DNA from 3 places in the Streptomyces sp. NPDC006309 genome. Region 3 is predicted to be linked to each of the others. Evidence: riboswitches for the same ligand, from Rfam matches in the RefSeq annotation. Region 3 holds a riboswitch; each other region holds the start of a gene.
The links. Region 3 has a riboswitch for cyclic di-AMP ahead of ABZ117_RS08355 (C40 family peptidase). Riboswitches for the same ligand answer to the same signal wherever they lie in the genome.
Positions count from the first base shown of each region.

Region 1: it holds a riboswitch for cyclic di-AMP, as region 3 does, so the genes downstream of both, ABZ117_RS10770 (M23 family metallopeptidase) here and ABZ117_RS08355 (C40 family peptidase) in region 3, are expected to answer to the same signal.
Region 2: it holds a riboswitch for cyclic di-AMP, as region 3 does, so the genes downstream of both, ABZ117_RS05140 (transglycosylase family protein) here and ABZ117_RS08355 (C40 family peptidase) in region 3, are expected to answer to the same signal.

Region 1 covers NZ_JBEXRO010000005.1:365,499-370,548, forward strand. Annotated here, with positions in the region: gene ABZ117_RS10755 (MarR family transcriptional regulator) at 1-210, opposite strand, end outside; gene ABZ117_RS10760 (dihydrofolate reductase family protein) at 288-1,424, shown strand; tRNA gene ABZ117_RS10765 (tRNA-Met) at 1,468-1,541, opposite strand; cyclic di-AMP (ydaO/yuaA leader) riboswitch at 1,837-2,006, shown strand; gene ABZ117_RS10770 (M23 family metallopeptidase) at 2,014-3,078, shown strand; gene ABZ117_RS10775 (aldo/keto reductase) at 3,153-4,097, shown strand; gene ABZ117_RS10780 (PrsW family intramembrane metalloprotease) at 4,143-5,050, opposite strand, start outside.
Region 2 covers NZ_JBEXRO010000003.1:75,832-80,881, forward strand. Annotated here, with positions in the region: gene eno (phosphopyruvate hydratase) at 1-697, opposite strand, end outside; gene ABZ117_RS05140 (transglycosylase family protein) at 1,032-1,751, opposite strand; cyclic di-AMP (ydaO/yuaA leader) riboswitch at 1,756-1,935, opposite strand; gene ABZ117_RS05145 (transglycosylase family protein) at 2,118-3,200, opposite strand; gene ABZ117_RS05150 (cytochrome P450) at 3,363-4,634, opposite strand; gene ABZ117_RS05155 (nucleoside triphosphate pyrophosphohydrolase) at 4,933-5,050, opposite strand, start outside.
Region 3 covers NZ_JBEXRO010000004.1:289,499-294,548, forward strand. Annotated here, with positions in the region: gene pcrA (DNA helicase PcrA) at 1-2,375, opposite strand, end outside; cyclic di-AMP (ydaO/yuaA leader) riboswitch at 2,617-2,785, shown strand; gene ABZ117_RS08355 (C40 family peptidase) at 2,794-3,885, shown strand; gene ABZ117_RS08360 (hypothetical protein) at 3,972-4,325, opposite strand; gene ABZ117_RS08365 (NlpC/P60 family protein) at 4,756-5,050, shown strand, end outside.

The DNA.
Region 1 (5,050 bases), on a different contig from region 3:
CCGCGTGATCTTCAGCGTCTCGGCGAGGTCGGTCATGCGCAGTCGCCGGCCGGGGGCCTCGGAGAGGTTGGCCAGTACGGAGTAGAACAGGTGGGCCATGCCCCCCTCCTGCTGGAGCTGCCGGTCGATCGCGTCCTCCAGCAACCGGGACGCGGCGAGGTAGGCGCGCCAGGCGCGCTGCTCCTGCGGAGTGAGCCAGCGGGTCGTCATGCCGCCAGTGTAGGTTTGTTCCAACTTTGAACCAAGACTTCGGCCGGTCCACCGGGCCGCCGCGAGGGAGTACGCCGATGCCCCTGCCGTACGTACTGCTGTCCGCCGCCGTCTCCCTCGACGGCTACCTGGACGACACCGGCCCCGAACGGCTCCTGCTGTCCGGCCCGGCCGACTTCGACCGGGTCGACGCGGTACGGGCCTCCGCCGACGCCATCCTGATCGGCGCCGGCACGATCCGCGCCGACAACCCGCGTCTGCTGGTCAACTCCGCCGAGCGGCGCGCGGCGCGGGTCGCGGCGGGCCGGCCGGCGTACCCGCTGAAGGTGACGGTCACCGCCTCCGGCGACCTCGACCCGGGCGCCCACTTCTGGCACACCGGCGGCGACAAGCTCGTCTGCACCACCGACGCCGGCGCCGGCCGGGCCGCGCGTCTCCTCGGCGGCACCGCCGACGTCGTGGCGCTCGGCCCCGTCCTGGACTGGCGGGCCCTGCTGGAGCATCTGCACGACGTGCGGGGCGTCGAGCGCCTGATGGTCGAGGGCGGCGGCCAGGTCCACACCCAGCTGCTCCAGCAGGACCTCGCCGACGAACTCCAGCTCGTCCTCGCCCCGCTCCTCGTCGGCGACCCCGCGGCCCCGCGCCTGTTCGGCCCCGGCGCCTACCAGGACGGACGCCTGCGCCTGACCGAGACCCGCCGTATCGAGGACGTCGTCCTCATGCGCTACGAGCCCACGGCCCCCGGCACCGGTCCGGTCCCCACCCCGGCCGACCGTCACTGGCTGCGCACCGCCTGCGAACTCGCCGCCCTGTGCCCGCCCTCCCGGACGGCGTTCAGTGTGGGCGCGGTCGTGGTCGCCGCGGACGGTACGGAGCTGGCCCGCGGCCACTCCCGCGAAGGCGCCGACCCTGTGGTCCACGCGGAGGAGGCGGCCCTCGCGAAGACCGACCCGGCCGACCCGCGCCTGCCCGGCGCCACGGTCTACAGCAGCCTGGAACCCTGCGCCCGCCGCGCCTCCCGCCCCGCCCCCTGCGCCGAGCTGATCCTGCGGGCCGGGGTGCGCCGGGTGGTCACGGCGTGGCGGGAGCCCGACACGTTCGTCGCGGCGGCCGACGGCTCGGGTGTGCTGACCGGCGCGGGCGCCCGGGTCGTCGTACTGCCGGAGCTGGAGTCCCTCGCCAAGGCGCCGAACGGGCATCTGCTCGCCGGATGACACTCAGGGCCGGAATCCATTGGATTCCGGCCCTGAGTTCCAGTAGCGGGGACAGGATTTGAACCTGCGACCTCTGGGTTATGAGCCCAGCGAGCTACCGAGCTGCTCCACCCCGCGTCGTTGTGTCTCTACTGTACGCCATCCACAGGGTGCGATGCACATCGCTTCCGCGGCCCCCCGGCAGCTGTGACGGACCGTGATCGGGTGGGCCCTGTGCGGTGACGGTCGAGTCACCATCAAAGCCGCGAGTGACTCCTGTACGTCGGTCAACTCGCCCGCTTTGTGCATGTCATGACCGGTAAATCCCCAGGTTTGAACATTGATGATCATGGCGAACAGCTTGGAAAGTGACTGGCGGGTCTATTAACGTTCGATAACGCAGCGCGGTCGTCCCAGCCGTCACCGACGGCTCCGCGCGCACGCGCCGAATCCCGCAAGGGAACCGGGGAACCACCACCCTGGGGTGAATCTCGCGAACGCCGACGTGGAGCCCACACGGTCCACGACCGGTATACGCGCGTAGGAGACCTTCCCGCTCCGAACCCGTCAGCTAACCCGGTAGGCGGCGGAAGGAAAGGAGCACGCCCGCGTGGCGTCCAACCGCCCTGCCCCCGAAATCCCGTTCGTGCCGGCTCGGCGCGAGACCGAGACCTTCGGCTACGACGCCCACCGGGCCGACGCGGGCCCCTGGGAGGAGTGGAACCCCACCGAGGACTCCGTCGCCCCGGTCCGCGGCCGGCACCGGGTCGCCAAGCAGCGCGGCGGCTTCGCCCGCAGCTCCACCGTCCTCGGCGTCGGCGTGATGGCCGCGGTCGGCGCGGGCGGCATGGCCAGCGCCAACACCGGCAAGCCGCCGGTCTCCCTCTCCCTGCCGGACCTGCCCTCCGTCGGCTCCCTCTTCGGCGACACCGCCACCGAGGCGCCGCAGACCGCCACGACCGCGCTCAGCAGCGTCGGCGTGGCCTCCGCCGAGGACCAGCGGGACACCGACGCGGGCGAGGCCCTGCGCAACCGGATCATGGCCCAGGCCGAGCAGCAGCAGGGCCAGGCCGACAACAAGGCCACCGCCGTCGCCCTCGCCGCCGCCGAGAAGCAGAGCGCGGCCGCCGCCGCCCAGGCCGAGAAGGAGGCCGCCGCGAAGGCGGCCGAGGCCAAGGGCGAGGCGGAGGCCGCCGCCGCGAAGAAGGCGGACCAGAAGGCCGCGAAGGCGGCCGAGGAGAAGCGGCTGGCCGAGCCGGCGAAGCCGGCCGGGAAGTACACGCTGCCCACCTCCTCCTACACGATCACCTCGACGTTCGGCCAGGCCGGCACGATGTGGTCCTCCGGCCACCACACCGGCCTGGACTTCGCCGCCCCCACCGGCACCCTCATCAAGGCCATCCACGGTGGCACGATCACCGAGGCGGGCTGGGCCGGCTCCTACGGCTACCGCACGATCCTCACCCTGGACGACGGCACCGAACTGTGGTTCTGCCACCAGTCCTCGATCAACGTCACGGCCGGCCAGAAGGTCACCACCGGCGAGGTCATCGGCCGGGTCGGCGCCACCGGCAACGTCACCGGCCCGCACCTGCACCTGGAGGTCCACCCCGGCGGCCAGGCCGCCGCCATCGACCCGATGGCGTGGCTGCGGGACAAGGGCCTCACCCCCTGACGGTTTTGCGGGAACTTGGCGCCGGCGGCGGATTGTGATCATCGCCGCCGGCGTTGTAGTGACGTATGACCTCACTGACATCACTCCGCACACTCGGCTCCTCCGACCTCCGGGTCTTCCCGCTCGCCCTCGGCGGCAACGTCTTCGGCTGGACCGCCGACGAGCAGGCCTCCTTCGCCGTCCTCGACGCCTACACGGCCGCCGGCGGCAACTTCATCGACACCGCCGACTCCTACTCCGCCTGGATCGAGGGCAACCGGGGCGGCGAGTCGGAGACGATCATCGGCAAGTGGATCAAGGCCCGCGGCAACCGCGACGACGTCGTCATCGCCACCAAGGTCAGCCAGCACCCCGAGTACCGGGGCCTGTCCGCGGCGAACATCAAGGCCGCCGCCGACGCCTCGCTGCGCCGTCTGGAAACCGACCGCATCGACCTCTACTACACCCACTTCGACCAGCCCGAGGTGCCGGTCGAGGAGATCATCGGCGCGCTGGACGAGCTGGTGAAGGCGGGCAAGGTCCGGCACATCGCCGCCTCCAACATCAGCCCCGAGCGCCTCCGGGCCTCCCTCGACCACTCCGACCGCGAGGGCCTGGCCCGCTACGTCGCCCTCCAGCCCCACTACAACCTGGTCTCCCGCGACACGTACGAGGGCCCGCTCCAGGACCTCGCCGCCCGCGAGAACCTGGCCGCCGTCCCCTACTTCTCCCTCGCGTCGGGCTTCCTCACCGGCAAGTACCGCCCCGGTACGACCGTCGACAGCGCCCGCGCCGGTACGGCCCGCAAGTACGCGGACTCCGAGGGCGGCCGGCGGGTCCTGGCGGCCCTGGACGACATCGCCGCCGCCCACGAGGTCCCGGTCGCCACGGTCGCGCTGGCCTGGCTGGCCGCCCAGCCGACCGTCACGGCCCCGATCGCCTCGGCACGCACGGTGGAACAGCTCCCGGCGCTGCTGGGTGTGGCGGACCTGACGCTCACGGACGACGAGCTGGCCACCCTGACCACGGCCTCCGCGTAGCCCCCCGGCCCGCCCCGGCCGATCCGCCCCGGCCGTCCCGTCCGGCTATGTCCGGTACGGGTTGTAGGCCGGGTGGGCGCCCGCCGGGGCGCCCTGCCAGTACGGCACGGGGCCCACGTACACCGGGCGGGCCGGCGTGGCGGCCCGCGCCGCGTACTCCAGTGCCGGGCGTGCCGGTTCCCTGCGCCGCCACAGCTCGTCCAGCAGCTCCCGCTCCCGTACGACGAAGTCGGCCCCGGCCCGCCCGCGCCGCCCCCGGTGCCGCAGGAACGCCAGCGAGGTCGCGTACGCCTCGTAGCGCGCCACCTCCCGCGCCGCCGGCCGGCCGAGGTGGTGCCGGGCGTAGTCCCGGGCCATCCGCCGCGCCCGCATCGACCCGAGCGCGAACGGCTCGCCCGGGCCCAGCCATCCGGCCAGTACGTACGCGGGGAGTTCCGCGCGCACCGTCCGCAGCTCCCGCTGCCGCGTCCAGATCGCGAGCCAGGTCAGCAGCGCGAACGCGGGCAGCATGAAGGCGGCGTAGACGGCGAAGAACCCGTACCGGCCGAACGTGGAGGAGCCGTTCCAGAAGGCGTGCATGCTCATCGCGAGCAGCAGTCCGCAGACCGGCAGCAGGGCCCGCCGCACACGCTGCCGCTCGCCGGAGCGCGCTGCGACACCGAAACCGATGCCGGTCAGGACCGTGAACAGGGGGTGCGCGAACGGCGACATCACGATGCGCACGAAGAAGGTCGCGGCGGTGACCGAGGCGATGCCACGGCCGCCGGTGAGCTGGTCCGTCCCGAAGGCCGTGCCGAGGTAGAGGATGTTCTCGGTGAACGCGAACCCGGTGGCGGTGATCCCCGCTATCACCACACCGTCCACGATCCCGGTGAAGTGGCGTCTGCGGAAGAGGAAGACCAGCAGGACGGCCGCGGCCTTCGCGGACTCCTCGACGATCGGCGCTATCACGG
Region 2 (5,050 bases), on a different contig from region 3:
GGGTGTAGCCGGCCTCCTTGATCGCCTCGAGGATGAGGTCGAGGGCCTCGCGGTTGGAGCCGAGGTTCGGGGCGAAGCCGCCCTCGTCGCCGAGACCGGTGGACAGGCCCTTGCCCTTCAGGACCTTCTTCAGCGTGTGGTAGACCTCGGTGCCCCAGCGCAGGGCCTCGGAGAAGGACTCCGCGCCGATCGGGGCGATCATGAACTCCTGGATGTCCACGTTGGAGTCGGCGTGCGAGCCGCCGTTCAGGATGTTCATCATCGGCACCGGCAGCAGGTGCGCGTTCGGGCCGCCCAGGTAGCGGAAGAGCGGCAGGTCGCTGGCCTCGGAGGCGGCGTGGGCGACGGCGAGCGAGACGCCGAGGATGGCGTTGGCGCCGAGGGAGCCCTTGTTGTCGGTGGCGTCCAGGTCGAACATGGCCTGGTCGATCAGGCGCTGCTCGGTGGCGTCGTAGCCCACCAGCTCCGGGCCGATCTGCTCGATCACGGCGAGGACCGCCTTCTCGACGCCCTTGCCCTGGTAGCGGTTCGGGTCACCGTCGCGCAGCTCGATGGCCTCGAAGGCGCCGGTCGAGGCGCCGGACGGAACGGCGGCACGACCCGTGCTGCCGTCGTCGAGGCCGACCTCGACCTCGACCGTGGGGTTGCCTCGGGAGTCCAGGATTTCCCGGGCTACGACGACGTCGATGGACGGCACGAGCATCTCCTTCTTGGATGTGACGCTGGAAGTGCGGGCTGGGTGCCTTACGGCTGTGCCTTGCGACTAGAGCCTAACCGTCCCGGGGGCGTCAGCCACCGACCGACCGTCCCGTGGACAAGGTGACCGTACCTTTTGTTTGTTGCCGAAACAAAGGGCCCGTCGAAAAGAGGCCGGGACGCGGGGGAAGGGCGGCGGGCAGAAAAAAGCCCCGCCTCGGTGCGTACGGGGGAACACGCACCGGGCGGGGAGCCCGTGGGGCGGGACCCCCCTCACGGGGCACTCGGTATGCGGGCCGGGTGTGAGGGGGCTGTGGCTCGCGGGGAGCCGGGGGTCACTTCAGGTGCAGCTGCTGACCCGGGTAGATGAGGTTGGCGTCCTGGACGATGTCCTTGTTCAGCTCGAACAGCTTCGCCCAGCCGCCCCGCACGTGCTGCGCGGTGGCGATGGAGCTGAGGGTGTCACCGGTGACGACCTTGTACTCGCCGTCGCCCTTCTTGACCGTCTTGCCGGTCGGGGTAGTGACGGTCTTGCTCTTGTTCTGGCTCGGGGCCTGGCTCGGGGTCTGGCTCGCGGACGCGGCCGGGCGCTCGGCGGAGCGGGAGGCGGTCTGCTGGTCGGTGGAGCGGGTGGTGGTGCCGGCCGAGTCCGAGGTGGTGCTCGGGGCGGAGCCGCCGGAGGACGCGCCCGACAGGCCCGTGCCGCAGACCGGCCAGGCGCCCTTGCCCTGCGCGGCCAGGACCTTCTCGGCGACGGCGATCTGCTGCGCCTTGCCGGCCCGGTCGGCGGTGGCGGCGTACTGCGTGCCGCCGTACGCGGCCCAGGTGGAGGCGGAGAACTGAAGGCCGCCGTAGTAACCGTTGCCGGTGTTGATGGCCCAGTTGCCGCCGGACTCGCACTGGGCGACGGCGTCCCACTCGGAGGTGGTGGCGGCGGAGGCGGTGCCGGTCGCCATCAGCGGGGCGGCGACGGCGGCGCCGGTGACACCGGCGAGCGTGATGGCACGAACGGCCTTGGACGGACGACGGTGCTTGCCCTTGGCGGAAAACAGCATGAATCTATCCCCTCACCGACGCCTGCGAGGTGAGCTGTCGGGTTCGGGCCGGTTGAGTTGCCCGGCCGCACCTCTCGCTCTCACGCGAGGTGCGGCTTCACCCCCAGCCGGTGCCAGCCTCTTCGACTGCTGGTCCCGGCACTTACCTTGGGTCCCCCGCTCCTGCCTGCGGCGCTTGACGCGACGACTGTTCCCGGGCAACCGCTGGCAGGATTCGGCGTTGCGGCTGCCGGGGCTCGTGGTGACGAGCGATCTCGACCGTAGACACGTGATCGCCGGAATTTCAAAGACGATCAGGGCTTCTGAGACTCATCCCACACTCTCGCCAAAACGGACATCAGCCGCCAAATGAGGCGTCAATTCTCGCTATTTCGCGTCCGTTTCGCCCCCGACTTCGAGGGTCTGACCGGCACTGATGTGGTTCGGGTCCGCGCCGATGGCCTTCTTGTTGCCGGCGTAGAGCGCGCGCCATCCGCCGTCGACGTCAAGGGAGTCGGCGATGGAGCCGAGGGTGTCGCCCTCGTGGACGGTGTAGGCGCCCGGCTCCCGGGAGGCGTGCCGGCCGGCCAGTGCGGGGCTTTGACCGTTTGTCACGGTTTCGTCCGCACTCGTGCCACGGTGGCGCCCGCCGGCGTCCAGGCTGCCGGTGTCGACCAGACTCCAGGAACCGGCGGCTTGCTGGGGATTGTCCGGATTTCCGGCGCCGGGGGTGGCCGTGGCCGGGCTGCCGCCGGCCTGCGGGGTTCCGGCGTCCGACGGAGTGGACTTGTCGGACTTGGGAGCTTTGGTCCCGGTGGCCTTGCCTGCGCCCTTGCCCGGCTTCGCGGTCGGCGTGGTGGCCGGATCCGAGGAGGAGCCGGAGCCGGTGCCGGCGTCCGAGCCGGCACCGGTGGAGGACGGCGAATCCGGCGAGCCGGACGTGCCGGAGGTGCCGGAAGTACCGGCACTGCCGGACGTACCGGTCGATCCCGGCGAGCCGGTCGGGTCCGAGGTGCCGGTCGAACCCCCGGCGTCAGCGGTGTCACCGCTGCCGCCGGTGCCGCCGACGCCGGTGTCGACGTCCACGGAGCCCGAGTCCGAGGTCAGCCCGGACAGCAGGGCGCAGGTGGCCCACGGAGTGGTGCCCTTGGCGGCGAGGATCTTCTCGGCGACGGCGATCTGCTGGGAGCGGCTGGCCTGGTCGGCGCTGGCCGCGTACTGGCTGCCGCCGTACTTGGCCCAGTCGTCCTGCGAGATCTGGAGGCCGCCGAAGTACCCGTTGCCGGGGTCCGCGCTCCAGGAGCCGCCGCTCTCGCATTCGGCCACCTTGTCCCACGTGGTGCCGTCGGCCGCGTGGGCGCTCGCGGCACCGAGGAGCGGAATGGCGATGGCGGAACCGGTCACGCCGGCCGCGACGAGGAGGGCCGGAGCCTGGCGGGGGCGACGGTGTCGGCCGTTCCCGGAGAGCATGCAGAAGCCTTTCGAGCGACAGCAGGACCGGCGGCGAACAGTGCCCGCCGCGCTGAGGGGTGAACGTATCGGCAGACGATCACTTGTCACAAGTTAATGCCGCACAGATCACGTGAAGATCACAAAGTTGAACGTCTGTCATTTCCGGTGGCGCGGTGGGTCTCAGGCGGTGGGTGTGAACTCCACCGGCAGGGTGCGCAGGCCGCGCATGATGAGCCCGCCGCGCCAGCGCAGCTCGGCCGGGTCCGCGGCGAGACGCAGGTCGGGCAGGCGGGTGAGCAGGGTGGCGAGCGCGGTCTGGCCCTCCAGCCGGGCGAGCGGCGCGCCGAGGCAGTAGTGGATGCCGTGGCCGTAGCCGAGGTGCTGGTTGTCGCGGCGGGCGAGGTCGAGCACGTCCGGGCCGGCGAACCGCTCCGGGTCCCGGTCGGCCGCGGCCAGCACGACGAGCACCGGATCGCCCGGAGCGATGTCCTGCCCGCCGATGGTGAGCGGCTCGGTGGCGAACCGCCAGGTGGCCAGCTCCACCGGGCCGTCGTAGCGCAGCAGTTCCTCCACGCCGGTCTCCAGCAGGTCCCGTTCCCCGCGCGCCAGGGACTCCTGGAGCCGCAGGCGCTGCTCGGGGTGGGTGAGCAGGGCGTAGGTGCCGTTGCCGATGAGGTTGACCGTCGTCTCGAAGCCGGCGAACAGCAGGATGAAGGCCATCGCGGCGGCCTCGTTCTCGGTGAGGTGCTCGCCGTGGTCGGAGGCCCGGATCAGGCCGGAGATCAGGTCCTCGCCGGGCGCCGGGTCGGCTGGCAGGGCAGCGCGCTTGCGGTGGATCAGCTCGGCGAGATAGCCGCGCATCTTCTTCACCGACCGGGCGACGCCGCCCCGGGGCCCGCCGCCGTGCCGGATCATCATGCCCGCCCAGTCCCGGAAGTCGTCCTGGTCCTCGCGCGGGACGCCGAGCAGGTCGCAGATGGCGTAGATGGGCAGCGGGAAGGCGAACTCGTGGATGAGGTCGGCGGATCCCGATGCCGCGAACCGGTCGATGAGGTCGTCGGTCAGCTGCTGCACCCGGGGCGCGAACTCGGCGACCCGGCGCGGGGTGAACGCCTTGCTGACCAGCCTGCGCAGCCGGGTGTGGTCCGGCGGGTCGATGTTCAGCAGATGCGTCATCAGTTCGGCCTTGCGTTCGCCGGGGATGCCGGTCTTGCCCCTGGCGTGCGCGGGCTCGTCGTGATGCGCCGGGTTCTTGCTCAACCGCTGGTCGGCCAGGGCCTGCCGGGCGTCGGCGTACCGGGTGACGAGCCAGGCCTCGACCCCGCTCGGCAACCGCGTGCGGTGCACGGGGGCGTGCTCGCGCAGCCAGGCGTAGGCGGGGTAGGGGTCGGTGGCGAACTCCCACGTGAAGAGGGCGGGCGCCGGGCCGTCGGGGCGGAGCTGGTCGGTCACTCCCCGACGGTATCCGGCTCACCGGGGGACGCGCGGCGGGGTGACGCCGCAAGCGCTTGCAGCATGCCGTTCCGGCTCAGCGGCGGCTGCCCTGCGACCCTCTTTCCCCAATCCCCTGCCCCTCCCCCCTTACTCCCCTGGCTTCCCCGTTACTCCCCTGCTTCCCCGTTCGGGCCTTGCCGGTGTGGCAGCGGACCTGGTGTCGCTTGGCGTGGGCGGCTCCTTCTCCCGTTCCGCACCGGCCCCCGCGCGCCTCGCACCCGTCCGTCGGGGCGAGGACATCATTGGGGCGATGACATTAAGCGGACAGGCCCTCAGCGGCCCGTATCGCGTCCCGGTACACCCGCGCCGCCGCCCGCAGCGCCGCCTCGGGGTCGACGCCGGCCGCCTCGGCGCGGACCGCCAGCGCCAGCAGT
Region 3 (5,050 bases):
AGGCCGAACTGGTCGTGGGTGACCCGGTCGCCGACGGCAAGCGCGACCACCGGCTTCTCTGCCGTGCGCCGCGTGGCGAACCCCGACGCGCCCGACGCCGAGGAGCGCGAGCGGGAGGAGGACAGCGAGGCCGCGATCCCGGACACCGGCCCGGACGACACCGGCGCCGCGGCCCCCGTCCGCTTCCACTCCAGGTGCGCGGCCGGGATCTCCTCCAGGAAGCGGGACGGCGGGTTGTACGACGGCTGGCCCCAGGCGCTGCGCAGCGCCGACCGCGTGAGGTACAGCCGCTCCCGGGCGCGGGTGATGCCGACGTAGGCCAGGCGGCGCTCCTCCTCCAGCTCCTTGGCCTCGCCGAGGGCGCGCATGTGCGGGAAGACGCCGTCCTCCATGCCGGTCAGGAACACGACCGGGAACTCCAGGCCCTTGGCGGTGTGCAGCGTCATCAGCGTGATGACGCCGTCGCCGCCCTCCTCGTCGGGGATCTGGTCGGAGTCGGCGACCAGGGCGACCTGCTCCAGGAAGTCGGCGAGCGTGCCGGCCTCCCCTTCCCCGCGCTCCTGCTCGAACTCGAGCGCCACGGCGGCGAGTTCCTGAAGGTTCTCGATGCGGGTCTCGTCCTGCGGGTCGGTGGAGGCCTGCAACTCGGCCAGATACCCGGTGCGTTCGAGTACCGCTTCGAGGACGGTCGCCGGGCCGGCGCCGGATTCGACGATCGTGCGCAGGTCCTCCATCAGCGTGTTGAACCGCTTCACCGCGTTCGTGGACCGCGCGGCCATGCCGTACGCCTCGTCGACCCGCTTCAGGGCCTGGGGGAAGCTGATCTTCTCGCGCTGGGCGAGGGCGTCGACCATGGCCTCCGCGCGGTCGCCGATACCCCGCTTGGGCACGTTGAGGATGCGGCGCAGCGGCACGGAGTCCTCGGGGTTGGCGAGGACACGCAGGTAGGCCAGGACGTCCCTGACCTCCTTGCGCTCGTAGAAGCGGACGCCGCCGACGACCTTGTACGGCAGGCCGACGCGGATGAAGACCTCTTCGAACACACGGGACTGGGCGTTGGTGCGGTAGAAGACGGCGACGTCCCCGGCGCGTGCCTCGCCCGCGTCGGTGAGCCGGTCTATCTCCTCCGCGACGAACTGAGCCTCGTCGTGCTCGGTGTCGGCGACGTAACCGGTGATCCGGGCGCCGTGGCCGGCGTTGGTCCACAGGTTCTTCGGGCGGCGGGACTCGTTGCGCTCGATGACCGCGTTGGCCGCGGACAGGATCGTCTGCGTGGAGCGGTAGTTCTGCTCCAACAGGATCGTCGTCGCGTTCGGGTAGTCCTCCTCGAACTGGAGGATGTTGCGGATCGTCGCGCCCCGGAAGGCGTAGATCGACTGGTCGGCGTCACCCACGACACACAGTTCGGCCGGCGGCAGGTCGCTGTCGCCGGGCGGTACGTCGGCGTCCTCGGCGGCACGCTCGCCCGTCCCGACCAGCTCGCGCACCAGGGCGTACTGGGCGTGGTTGGTGTCCTGATACTCGTCGACCAGGACGTGCCGGAAGCGGCGGCGGTAGTGGTCGGCGACGTCCGGGAAGGCGCGCAGCAGGTTGACCGTCGTCATGATCAGGTCGTCGAAGTCGAGGGCGTTGGCCTCGCGCAGCCGCGACTGGTAGAGCGCGTACGCCTGGGCGAGGGTCTTCTCGAAACCGTCGGCGGCCTGGGCGGCGAAGTCCTCCTCGTCGATCAGCTCGTTCTTCAGATTGCTGATCTTGGCGCTGAAGGACTTGGGCGGGTAGCGCTTGGGGTCGAGTTCCAGATCACGGCAGACCAGGGCCATCAGGCGCTTGCTGTCGGCCGCGTCGTAGATCGAGAACGACGAGGTGAAACCGAGCTTTTTCGACTCGCGGCGGAGGATGCGCACACACGCGCTGTGGAAGGTCATCACCCACATCGCGTTGGCGCGCGGGCCGACGAGCTGCTCGACGCGCTCCTTCATCTCGCCGGCGGCCTTGTTGGTGAAGGTGATCGCGAGGATCTGACCCGGGTGGACGCTCCGCTCGGCGAGCAGGTGGGCGATGCGGTGGGTGAGCACACGGGTCTTGCCGGAACCGGCGCCGGCGACGATGAGCAGCGGGGAGCCGGCGTGCACGACCGCGGCGCGCTGGTTCTCGTTCAGCCCCTCCAGGAGCGCCGCCGCGTCGATCACGGGGCGCGGGGCGCCGTCGCGGTAGTGGGAGTCCCGGTCCGGCGGCACGTCGAACTTCCCGCCGAACAGATCGTCCGGAAGGGGCTCCGGAGCGTGGTCGTGCTCGGGCGGCGGCGGGAGCTCCTCGTCGTGCCCACGCGGGGGCTGGAGGTCCGCCAGGAAGCTGTCGTCAAAGAGGCTGCTCATCGCTCTCCGAGTCTAGGGCGCCCCACCGACAACCGGTCACCGTCCCGCAAGCCGATCTTCGCCACGCGGGTGCCCCGCGACCCCTCACGCACCGGAAGCACCTGGTCACGTCCGCGTGAACCCGCCCCGAGGTCACGGAAATGTATCGGACATACTGCGCACCAACCTTCACAGAAGCCACACGAGTTGGCTAGGTTGCCGTCAGGCCGCACGACCCCCCTCCGGCGAACGTCGCCGGGCCGCGCGGCCTCCGCCGAGTCCGGCGTGCCCCCTGCGCGGCACCCGGAGCCGGGGACCCACCGAATCCCGGGGTGAATCGGCCGACTCCCGCCCGGGACGACGCCGTAGGGCAACCCTTCCGTCCGCCCGAACCCGACAGCTAACCCGGTAGGCGGCAGCTAGGAAGGAGTCGCCTCCCTTGGCGTCGCACCGCAAGCCGCGCCCCGGCGGAACGCCCGGAGCGGGCATCCGCACCCCCGCTCTCGCCACCGCCGCCCTCACCTCCCTCGCCGTGTTCTCCCAGACCGCGGAGGCCGCTCCCGAGGCCGGTCACGGCAGGCCGAGCCCGGAGGAGGTCGAGCGGAAGATCGACGACCTCTACCGCCGGGCGGACTCCGCGACCGGGACGGCCGCAGCGGCCCAGGAACCGGCTGGCGTCCCACGGCGGCAGGCCGACAGCCTCCAGCGGCTCCGTGACGAGGTCGCCCGGCGCGCGGCCCGGGCCCGTGCCGTCCCGGCCCCCCGCGGCACCGCCTCCGCCCTGGACACGGCCGTCCTGCCGCCCACGCGGGGCGGGGACAGTGCCGCGGGGGCCAGGGGGAGAATCGGCGCCGCGGCAGCGGGCCGCGATGTCGCAGCACCCCGGTGGAGCGGGGGCGTCGTAGCGCCGGTCCCCGGAGGCGACGTCACCACACTCGCACCGGTGGCACCGGCACCACCGGTCAGGGACGCGGTCCTACCGGGCCGGGAGGTGGCCGTCGTGCCGCCCGCGGACTCCGTCGTACCGCCCGGGAACAGCCGGCCGGAGATCGCCGCTCGAGCCGTGCGGGACCCGAAGGCGGTGAAGACCGCCGTTCAGCGAAAGCTCGCCCATGCGCGCGTGCTGCTCGCACAGCGGACCGCCCAGGGGTCCGCGCCGTCCGGCACGGACGCGGCCAAGGCCGGGAAGGCCGTCGCCTTCGCCCGGGCCCAGCTCGGCAAGCCCTGCGTGTGGGGTGCCGCCGGCCCCGGCTCCTACGACTGCTCGGGCCTGACCCAGGCCGCCTGGAAGTCCGCCGGCGTCACCCTGCCGCGTACCGCCCGTGACCAGGCCGCCGCCGGCACCACGGTGCCGCCGGCCGACGCCCGCCCCGGCGACCTCGTCTTCTTCCACGACGACCGCCGCCACGTCGGGCTCTGCACGGGCGACGGCATGATGATCCACGCGCCCAGACCGGGCGCGTACGTCCGTGAGGAACCGATCTCCTCCGTCGGCGGGTCGGCCGTCCACAGCGTGGTGCGACCGGGCTGACGTCCCGGGCCGGCCCTGGCCGGCCCACCGGCCGGCGCGGCCAATGCGGACGGCGCGGCCAATGCGGACGGCCCACCGGCCGGCGATCAGGTCCAGAGCACGGCGATGAAGATGTTCGCCGTGGTCAGCAGGCCGACGAGCGCGAACTGGCCCTTGTCGATCCGCTCCTCGTCGCGTTTGACGTAGACCAGCCCGAGGATCACGATCAGCAGGGCCAGCTTCACGCCGATCTTCACGGTGTTGATGTGGTGGTCGTCGGCCTGGTTGAGGCCGACCAGCGCCACCCCGGTGACCAGCATGGTCAGCGCGCCGTGCAGCATTCCGGGCACGAACCGGGCCGTGCCCCGGCCCATCGCCTTCATCTGGGTGAGGAAACCGCCGAGCAGCGCGGCGATACCGACGATGTGCAGGCCGACGAAGAGATGGATGAGTACGTCCATGGGGCCGGAGCCTAACCAGGCGTGCCCCGGCCCCCCTTCACCGGCCCCACCGAGCGCTCGTGACGGGGGTCGCGGACACCGGCGGGCGTATATGCGAGCCATAGCACCCCACCCGTCCCGCCCGTCCCACTTCCTGCACTTCGATCATCACGCAGCGTGAACGGAACGACTCCGGCTGGGCAGCGGGATCACATGCGGTCAAATCCCAGCCCGTCGCGGACAGTTCCGCACAGTGCGTTACCAACTCGTCACCGTTCGGCCTAGCGTCCTCCTCCAGGTGACCGGCTCCCCACGCCGCCCGGACCAGGGGCGGCAGTCGGTCACCCGCGCCGAGAAGGACCCGGCGGCGGCCCGTTCCCCCTGTGCGGACCGCCGCCGGGCGCACTGACCGCTCGACATACGAGCCGTACGGAAGGACGTGACGGTCCAGGTGGCAGCGCACCGCAAGCCCCGGCAACGCTCGCTCAGTGGTACGGCCCGCACAGCCGCCACACTCGCCCTGGCGGGCGTGGCCACCGCGACGGGCTTCGACGGGACGGGCCACGCCGAGCCCCAGCCGACGCCCGGGCAGGTGAAGGCCGAGGTGGACCGCCTGTACCGGGAGGCCGAGACCGCCACTGAGAAGTACGACGGGGCGAAGGAGAAGGCGGAGGCGGCCCAAAAACGGATCGCCGGATTCCAGGACCAGGCCGCCCGCAGACAGCAGAGACTCAGCTCGGCCCGCG